DNA from 3 places in the Shewanella sp. SM21 genome. Region 1 is predicted to be linked to each of the others. Evidence: predicted binding sites of a transcription regulator. Region 1 holds the regulator's gene; each other region holds the start of a gene.
What was found. The regulator sigma-54, encoded in region 1, starts transcription at its own class of promoters, with help from an activator protein. The targets are predictions, from matches to a motif close to GTTGGCACGNNNNTNGNNT.
Positions count from the first base shown of each region.

Region 2: L5L94_RS00510 (DUF3192 domain-containing protein) is a predicted target of sigma-54. The motif match lies at 1,956-1,974, and genes of this name have one in related genera.
Region 3: flgB (flagellar basal body rod protein FlgB) is a predicted target of sigma-54. The motif match lies at 1,324-1,342, and genes of this name have one in related genera.

Region 1 covers NZ_JAKKRL010000018.1:23,526-26,804, reverse strand. Annotated here, with positions in the region: gene lptB (LPS export ABC transporter ATP-binding protein) at 1-642, shown strand, start outside; gene L5L94_RS19460 (RNA polymerase factor sigma-54) at 750-2,228, shown strand; gene hpf (ribosome hibernation promoting factor) at 2,257-2,544, shown strand; gene ptsN (PTS IIA-like nitrogen regulatory protein PtsN) at 2,547-2,990, shown strand; gene rapZ (RNase adapter RapZ) at 2,987-3,279, shown strand, end outside.
Region 2 covers NZ_JAKKRL010000001.1:116,315-119,593, reverse strand. Annotated here, with positions in the region: gene syd (SecY-interacting protein) at 1-615, shown strand, start outside; gene L5L94_RS00520 (Zn-ribbon-containing protein) at 711-1,484, opposite strand; gene L5L94_RS00515 (ELKS/Rab6-interacting/CAST family protein) at 1,484-1,867, opposite strand; gene L5L94_RS00510 (DUF3192 domain-containing protein) at 2,031-2,438, shown strand; gene L5L94_RS00505 (DUF2789 domain-containing protein) at 2,450-2,683, opposite strand; gene L5L94_RS00500 (GNAT family N-acetyltransferase) at 2,833-3,279, shown strand, end outside.
Region 3 covers NZ_JAKKRL010000017.1:70,768-74,046, forward strand. Annotated here, with positions in the region: gene L5L94_RS19150 (flagellar hook assembly protein FlgD) at 1-497, opposite strand, end outside; gene flgC (flagellar basal body rod protein FlgC) at 500-916, opposite strand; gene flgB (flagellar basal body rod protein FlgB) at 925-1,275, opposite strand; gene flgA (flagellar basal body P-ring formation chaperone FlgA) at 1,384-2,109, shown strand; gene flgM (flagellar biosynthesis anti-sigma factor FlgM) at 2,210-2,491, shown strand; gene L5L94_RS19175 (flagellar protein FlgN) at 2,484-2,939, shown strand; gene L5L94_RS19180 (hypothetical protein) at 3,025-3,279, opposite strand, start outside.

The DNA.
Region 1 (3,279 bases):
GGTCAAGTCGTTGGCCTACTCGGTCCAAACGGTGCCGGTAAAACCACGACCTTTTACATGGTTGTCGGGCTAGTGAAGAGCGATAAGGGGCATATCTTTATCGACGATGATGATTTAACCGCAGATCCTATGCATCTGCGTGCCCGCAAAGGCATAGGTTACTTACCGCAGGAAGCCAGTATCTTTCGTAAGCTAACTGTTCATGACAACATCATGGCCGTACTGCAAACTCGTAAAGAACTTAAAAACGAAGAACGAGAAGAAGAACTAGAACATCTGCTCGAAGAGTTTCATATCACCCACATCCGTGACAGCCAAGGCATGTCATTGTCGGGTGGCGAACGTCGTCGCGTCGAAATTGCGCGGGCTTTAGCCGCTAATCCTAAGTTCATTTTGCTCGATGAACCGTTTGCCGGCGTCGATCCTATTTCGGTTATCGACATCAAGAAGATTATCGAACAACTCAAAAGTCGCGGCCTTGGCGTACTGATCACAGACCATAATGTCCGCGAGACATTAGATGTATGTGAACATGCTTATATTGTGAGTCACGGAAACCTGATTGCCGAAGGAACTCCAGCAGAGATCTTAGACAATCAGCAAGTTAGGGCTGTGTACTTAGGTGAACAATTCAGGCTATAGTTAATCGAGCGAAGCCAATGGAGGCAATTTATACCGCCATTGGGCTTCACTCAAAATGATAATAAGCGACCTCATCCAACAATAATAACGTAGGGATCAGCGGTAACATGAAAGCGTCACTCCAGCTCAAACTGGGTCAACAGTTAACCATGACGCCACAACTACAACAGGCTATACGTCTGTTGCAACTGTCGTCATTAGAACTGCAGCAAGAGATCCAGCAAGCATTAGATTCTAATCCCCTTCTCGAGCTGGAAGAGGATCAATTCGACGCCACTAAAACCCCTGTAAACCAAACGCTATCCGATACGGATTTCAGTGAATCTAGCACTCTGCCACCAGAAAAAGACAGCTCCACCATAGATACGGCAGAGTCGCTAACCAAAGAATCCATGCCCGATGAGCTCCCCATGGACACCACATGGGATGAAGTGTTTACCGCCTCCCCAAACTCAGGCCCCGGCGGCAGTCGTGAAGACGATATGCCCTTCCAAGGCGAGACCAGTGAAGGTTTGTACGAACACTTAGAATGGCAAAAAAACCTCACGCCGTTTTCTGAAACCGATTTAGCCATTGCCACCGCCATTATTGATGCCATCGACGATCAGGGCTATCTCACCCAAAGCACTGAAGAAATTCTCGAAGCCATGGGCAATCCTGAAGTTGAGCTTGACGAAGTCGAAGCCGTACTCAAGCGTATTCAGCATTTTGATCCCATAGGCGTTGCCGCCCGCGATTTAAGTGAATGCCTGCTGATCCAACTGTCGCATTTCGCCGCTGATACTCCCAACCTAGAAAACGCCCGTATACTGATCAAAGATCATTTAGATCTGATCGCCGCCCGTGATTTTAGGTTATTGATGCGTAAGACTAAATTAAAAGAAGATGAATTAAGGGATGGTATAGCACTTATCCAAACCCTCAATCCTCGCCCAGGTTTGTTGATCACGCCCAATAATGACGAATACGTTATCCCAGATGTGTCTGTGTCGAAGAAAAATGGCCGCTGGGTCGTTGAGCTTAATCCTGACTGCATGCCAAAAATCAATGTAAATCAACATTATGCTTCTATGGCACGCAGTACCAAAAACCAAGCCGATAGCCAATTTATTCGCGGCCATCTGCAAGAGGCTAAATGGTTTATTAAGAGCTTAGAAAGCCGTAACGATACTTTGCTTAAAGTTGCTAATTGCATAGTGCAATATCAGCAAGGTTTCTTTGAGTATGGTGAAGAAGCCATGAAGCCTATGGTGCTTAACGATATTGCCGAAGCGGTAGAAATGCATGAGTCCACCATCTCACGGGTCACAACTCAAAAATACATGCATACCCCTAAGGGACTTTTTGAACTAAAATACTTCTTCTCTAGCCACGTCGGTACTGACGATGGTGGTGAGTGCTCATCCACAGCAATCAGAGCCTTTATAAAGAAACTGGTGGCAGCGGAAAACCAGAAAAAACCATTAAGCGATAGTAAGATGGCACAACTTCTGGCAGAACAAGGGATCAACGTAGCCCGCAGAACCATTGCGAAGTACCGAGAGGCTATGCTTATTCCACCTTCTAATCAGCGTAAAAGTTTATAACCTACAGTGGATATCGGAGGACGTTTCTATGCAAATAAACCTAAGTGGACACCATGTCGAAATTACCGAATCGTTACGTGCATATGTAGAAGAAAAGTTTTCAAAACTTGAACGCCATTTCGAACAGATCAATAATGTGCACGTTGTGCTCAATGTTGAGAAAATGCAACAGATTGCCGAAGCGAGAATAAACCTCATAGGTGGTGAAGTTTTTGCTACTTCAGAGCATGCTGACATGTATGCCGCTATAGACGCCCTGATTGACAAGCTTGACCGTCAGGTTATTAAACACAAAGAGAAGTTAACAAAACACTAATAATGGAACTTTGTACCATACTGCGGCCGGAGTGCACTACCTGCGCCACTCCGGGCAGCAAGAAAAAGGTACTGGAACTCATCAGCGACTTAGTCGCTGCCCAGTACCCGACCCTCTCATCTCAAGAGATATTCGAAAGCCTAGTGGCGCGCGAAAAGATGGGGAGCACAGGTATAGGTAACGGCATCGCCATTCCACATGGTCGACTAGCCGATATAGATCAGCCCATTGCCATACTAATTAAGTGTGAAGAGCCGATAGCATTTGATGCTATCGATAAGCAACCTGTTGATATTTTATTTGCACTACTGGTGCCTGCAGACCAATGTCAGCAGCACTTAAGTACCTTGTCTTGCATGGCCGAAAAGCTGAGCGACAAGCAAATATTAAAGCAATTACGCAAGACGCATGATGAAACGGAACTCTATCAGGTAATCACTGGATGAAACTGGTCATAGTGTCGGGCCGCTCAGGCTCAGGCAAATCTGTCGCCCTTAGGGTACTCGAAGATCTCGGCTATTATTGTGTCGATAACCTTCCCTTGCCATTGATTGGCAGTTTGCTTGAGCAACTCAAAGGCAGTAACGATCTCGTCGCCATCAGTGTCGACGTGCGTAACATGCCTGAGCAGGATAAGGTCTTAGTAAAACAACTCGCTAGCCTACCTCCAGATACTGAGTTAACGAGCTTCTTCCTTAACTCCAGCGATAAAATTCTGCTCAAGCGTTACAGCGA
Region 2 (3,279 bases), on a different contig from region 1:
AACTATCATCAAGCTTACTTAACGAGTTTAGGTGAACTACCGCGTTATTACCCACAGGGTGAGCCTTCTGTGTGTATTCAAGGCGAATTTCAACCGGATCTTGAACAGGCCGTTTCTTGGCAGCCAGTGAAACGCAAAGTTGAAGGCAGTTTCGCCAATGTAGAGCATGCACTGGAGTTAACTTTATGGCCAGAGATCAATGATTTTTACGGTCATTATTTCTCCGCACCAGTATTATTTGACTCTAAGTGGGGCACGGGGGAGTTACTGCAAGTCTGGAATGATGACGATTTTAACTGCCTGCAACAAAACCTGATTGGTCATCTGATGATGAAGAAGAAACTGAAGCAGTCACCGACTTGGTTTATCGGTCTGTTAGATGAGGGAGATAAAATGCTCACCATCAATAACAGTGATGGTAGCGTATGGATTGAAATCCCTGGTGAAGTGCAATCTGAGCAATTGTCCTCGAGTTTGACTGCGTTTATTGAAGCATTATCGCCACGGATAGCACCACCCGTTAAACATGAAGAACTACCTATGTCCGCATTAGAACATCCTGGTATTTTCGCCAGTTTTAAACGTATGTGGCAAAACCTTTTCGGTAAGCGTTAACTTCTGTGAGCGAAATTTTTATTATCAACCTAAGTATTAACTCAACCTAAGCGTGGCTTATCTTAGGTTGAGTTCTGCAAGGGGATAAACAGGTGTTATTGATGATCCCAAGACAGATTCGACACTATGCGGCAAGGCTCGCAGCGAAAATGGAACATATCTAATAAAGGTTCATCGAGTTTCCAATCATGACTGCCACAACGTGGGCAAGGTCGCGTTTTTTCTGAGGCCAAATCTTGGCCGCCAACGCGATATAAGTAGTAATAGGTCGGGATCTGAGTGAGATATTCGATACGACCGCGCAAATCCCAACCTCTGCGAAATAAATCACTGTCAGGACTCGATAATTCCTCTAGCGCGGCAAATTCTGCCTTAGTGGCCGCCGCCATTTGCAGCTCGTCGCAGGCTTGCCATTCGCTCTGCCAACGGATAATACGCTTATGATCGCCATTAAAGGTTGCGGGTATACGGTACAGGGGAATGGGCAATAAATTGTCGCCGCTGCGTAGGGGCGAGCACATATGCACAAAACTGGTGTATAGCAGTTGCCAGCTGGGTGTTTCGGTATTACTTACTTCAGAATTGATATCCTGACCAATAAACTTTTCCCGCGGCGCGAGTAGTTTAGCGTCGGTTAATTCTACTAAGGCTTTTTTGACCCAAGGGCTGTGATATTTGTGCGCTAAACTGCTTTTCTCTGGCATCAATAAACGCACTCTAAACTCACCGTCATTAAAGGCGACCGCAAATTCTCGTCCTAAGATTTGGCCATTAGCTCGATAGGCTTCAAGGAGCTGATTAATGGCCTTCTCGGCGGCAGATATCGTGGTGTCGGCGAAGCATTCGAAGCGCAGTTCAGTGACAAACATTAAGCTGTTTTTCCTTGGATTTCTAATAAGTTGATGCGTTGTTTAAGTTCAAGCAGTTCGTTTTTTAATTGCATTATTTCTGTTTTTTGCTGCTCAGCATGACGTTCAAAATACGCCTGTTGCATCTGCATGCGCTCGGCGAGCACTGCAAGGGTTAAGGTATCGTTAGTTGCGGGAGTGTCAGTTGTAGGGCTGATAGTTTGCAACTCAGCTAAACGCTCGCGATCCGCCTTAGGCATAGATTTAAATTGCTGTAAGCCTTGGATCAATATAGGTAAAGGTAGGCTACTACCTAAACGGGTTTTAATTAAGGCAAGGCTCGGTACTTTACCGCAGGCTTCGAGCGAACGTGCGGCCGCTAATACTTGGTCAAGGGGACTCATAATTAGCAAAATTCCTTAATTTGTTGAATTGTTTAAACCAATTTTAAAATAATAATTAATTTTTTCATTTAAAAACAGTATGTTGTCTTGTGGCATTTATTTTGCTTATTGTCCAGCCGAAATACCATTTTTAAGCTTCAATAATAATTACACAGGATGTCACATGATGAACCATAAATTGAATAACAAACTTATCGCCATCACTTTTTTAGGGCTCGCAAGCTTAGGTCTTAGCGGCTGCGTGGTCAATGTCGGTGATGGTGAATCGGGCTGGGATAGCAGCGAATCTTGGGAGAAAGTGCAGGATAAAAATCGCACTAACTTAACCAAACTGAGCTTAGGCATGCCTAAAGACCAAGTGATGATCTTAATGGGCACCGCTGATTTTAGTGAAGCCTATATTCAACAAAGTGCTCAACAAGGTGAAGCCAATAAAGAAGTCTTAGTGTTGTTTTATCGTACCCAGCGTAATAATGGCGATGGAAAAACCACTAAGGATGAATGCACGCCTATCGTGCTGAGCAACAATGCCTTAGTGGGTTGGGGTGAAACGGCTTACGGTAAAATCTGAACCAACGAGTCTTATCGTTTACGTAGCTGAGTGTCTAATTGCTCAATGGGCTCAGTCCAGAGGGCATCGGCTTCTAAACCTTCAATGATAAAGCTCTTTTGGGCTGGGGTCCAAAAGGGCGCTTGGCTTAAATGGATGTGATGGTCGATATCATGGGTTGCAATAAACTGCGCTATGGCCTCGTCGCTACTGTCTAAACCGAGTTGCTCAAACAAGTGGCTTAAGTCTACTGGAGTTGTATCCATCATTATTTCCTTTTCAGTATAGTGCCTTCGTTTAGAGTAAGCGCCTGATTGAAAAATGCAATCTATGATTAAAATTTGCACTTTTTAGTTTCCTTGGTAGATTAACAGTTACGCATAAAAAGTGTGAGCTAAGTCAAGGAATGCTAACGATGGACAATGAAATTCTGGAGGACTGCCGCGCAGTCTATTTGACCGCGGAAGACTTACGCATTGCCGCTTCTATTCTCTATAACGCTTACCATGATGATCCTTTTTTTGTCGATTCACTCTTTACCTCAGACAAAGCCGCTTATGAGCAAAAATTGCGCGCCGCAATCAGGGAAGAACTCAATACGTTATGGCAACAAAAACAAGCCCTCATTGGTTTATTCGACCATGAAAGACTCTTTGGGTTAGCCTGTGTCGTTACTCAAGAAGTGCCTTTAGGGGAAGGGCGTTATTGGCATTGGCGCTTAAAGATGTTGTTAGGTACAGGTTGGCAATCGACTCAAGCACTAATGAACAAAGAGTCCAGTATTATTGAACTTTTACCCAGTAAGCACTGCGGTATTTTGCAGTTTATTGCTCTTGCACCAAATGAACAGCACAAAGGACTT
Region 3 (3,279 bases), on a different contig from region 1:
TCATATTTGCCTGCAGACAACCCCAGCTCAGCAGGATCGATAGAGAACCGAACATCACCAACATCCTGAGCACCGAGTTGAATAGTGCTAACGACCTGACCTTGTGCATCGATAATTTCAAGATCTAAGCCTTCAGCTGCATTCTCTAAATACACTTTGCCTTCAACCGCTTCACCATCGAGCTGAAACTCAGACACAGGCACCATGGCATTCTTACCAATCAAAGATGCCGACTGTACTATGCCCAAATTTTCCATCATGACCATTTGGCTTGATTGATTCTTCCGCATTCCCTCTAAGCTTTCGACCTGCGAAAACTGCGCTAATTGAGAGATATACTCAGCACTGTTAAGCGGTTTAGTGGGATCTTGATTCTTGATTTGTGCAATCATTAAGGTCATAAATTCATTCTTTAATGACGCAGCATCATTCCCTGGTGCCGCTAATGCACCTGCAGGATTCTGAATCGAGTTGTTACCAGAGCGAGCCAATTCCATTGCTATTTATTCCCTAGTTGCAATAAACCTTGCTGCATAGAACGCGCACGATTCATGATTTCAACACTGGTTTCAAATGAACGACTTGCCGCCATCATGTCAGCCATTTCTTCAATCGTGTTCACATTAGAGTAAGCAACATAGCCTTGTTCATTGGCAAAGGGATGATTCGGCTCATAACGCATATCCAATGGGGCATCCGCTTGGACTATGTCGCTCACTTCAATCGAAGCACCAATCGCACCTTGTTGAGTCGCATCGTAAATAGTCGCAAATACGGGTTTTAATGCTCGATAGGCCGACTCAGGGTTTTCGGCGGCAGTTCCAGCGTTAGCTAAGTTACTCGCGACCGTATTTAAACGTATGGTCTGAGCATTCATGCCAGCACCCGCTATTTGATAAATATCGCCAAATGACATACAGGCTCCTAACGACCTTCAATAGCAGACTTTAGACCGGCTATTTTCATGTTTAAAAATGTCAAACTCGTTTGATAATCCATCGCATTCTGTGAATATCTTGCCTGTTCCTTACCGAGTTCCACGGTATTATCATCGGCAGAATTTTGATAAGGCATGCGATAAGCGAGGCTGTACTCTTGATTCATCTGCATGCCTGCTTCAACTTGCTTCATGGCCGCTTTGAAATCCAAATCTCTCGCTTTGTACCCCGGAGTTTCGGCATTGATTAAATTACTCGCTAATACCTTGCTTCTCTCCACTCTAAAATCGAGTGTCTGAGGATGTATTCCTAATGCTTTATCAAGGTTGATAGCCATCTCAACTCCTAGTACTGTATGCGTAATTAATTTAGATGGCCGAGCAGCTTACAATTAGCATGCCAATATACTTATTCATATAAAACAGTTGGTTAAATGAAATCGCTATTGATATACGGAAAGTTCTTTTCCCTCACTTTCTTACTGAGCATAGGGTTACTTCCGCTCAATGTGCACGCGAAAGGGAAGATCACGGCGACAGAACAAATATCTCAGCAAATGACAAACTCCGTAGCCGCAGAGATAGCTAAGTGGCAACAATCGCAAGAGATAAAAAAAGTCAGCAAAAAAATCACACTGCACATTCCTTCCAGCACTGCCAAGCTAAAAACGTGTAGCACAGCGCTCCAAGTCGAGGCTGCTAAAGGGCTCCCATTCGGTCGGATCCAACGAAAAATAAGCTGTGCCTCTGAAGGCTGGTCACTCTATGTTCGGGCCAAGGTTGCTCTCAGCGCCTACATTCCTGTTGCCAACAAAACGCTTAAGAGAGATGAAGTTGTCACATCAGAAAATCTACAATGGCAAATGTTGCCCTTAACTGCGTCAGATCAAGACATTATTACTGATGAAAAACACATTTTAGGGCAAGCGGTTGCCAGAAAAATAATCAAAAACAAACCCATAAGAGCAAGCAATTTAAGTGCACCAGAACTCGTGAGCATAGGGGATGAAGTGATTATCGAAGCAGTCAGTGCCACCTTTTATGCCAATATGATTGGGATTGCTATGGATGCGGGTAAACAAGGTGATGCCATTAGAGTGAGGAATAGTAGTTCAGGGAAAATCATTACCGCTTACCCCATAGCTAAGGGGAGAGTTGAAACCCGTTTTTAACATTTAAGCCACCTTAGAATAAATTTAAAAATTTATTTTAGATTTATCCTATTTAGGTCGCCTATATCTAATATCTAGCCATTTATGACGATGAACATCTATGGAAATTAATAAAATTAGCAGTGCCTTGAGCACTGAGTTCAGCACGAGTAAGAGCGCTAATACGCCCAGAAAGCCCGTTGAATCAGAAAATCTATCAACGCCAACACGACAAGATATTAGTCACGACTGGCAATTGTTAGAACAAACCCAGAAAGAGTTACATACCATCTCCGACGTTGACACAGATAAAGTTGCTGCTATACGTCAGGCTTTAAGTAATGGCAGCTTTGAGCTGAGCTTAGATAAAATTGCAGATAAGATATTGATACAGCATGGATAATAGTCAAGTAAATAAACGCGAACTTGTTCAAAGTTTAATTCGCGATATTCGTCAAGATCTTGAGGGATATAGTCAATTAAAATCAATGCTTAAGCACCAACGTGAATTAATGCAACGCAGGGATAATGATGCGCTCTTAGCCCATAACGAGCGTCAAACTGCACTGTGTAACAAGTTGGCTTTGAGAGCCAAACAGCGAAGCGAAAATCTCGCGACACTAGGTTTTAATAGTGACAATAGTGGCATGAGACGCTTAATCACGGCGCTACCTGATCACCTAAGACCGCAAATAAAAATGTCATGGGACAACTTGCAGCTGTTAGTTAAAGATAGCCAAACAGCCAATGAAACCAACGGCAGATTGCTCGTAATACAGCAAGAAACGATTAACCGTATCCTGAATCAAGATGGCCAACACCATGAAATTGATTACGGTGCCAAACGCTAATTAAACTGAATTATTGAGAGTTACCAAAGCCCTCGCTAATGGGACATAGTTTAAAAGGTGGCTCTCAGCTGTAATGACACAGCGCCTATTGGCCTTTATTCTTGTAATAGAAACCCGCCATATCATCAACAATTGCCTGTTCACGGCGCGCCACTTGTGCTTGTTCTTGTATATGTGTTTGTTTTTCAAGCCACTTCAAACCTTGCTGACGCCCTAATTGCTTACGCCATAGGCGATCAATACGCAGTTGTTCCTGTTGTAGAAAAACCTCCTTTTGAGCTAACTTCACCCGCATAGGCTCTAACACTTGCGCCATACTTGCGGAATTTTGCCAGAGCAA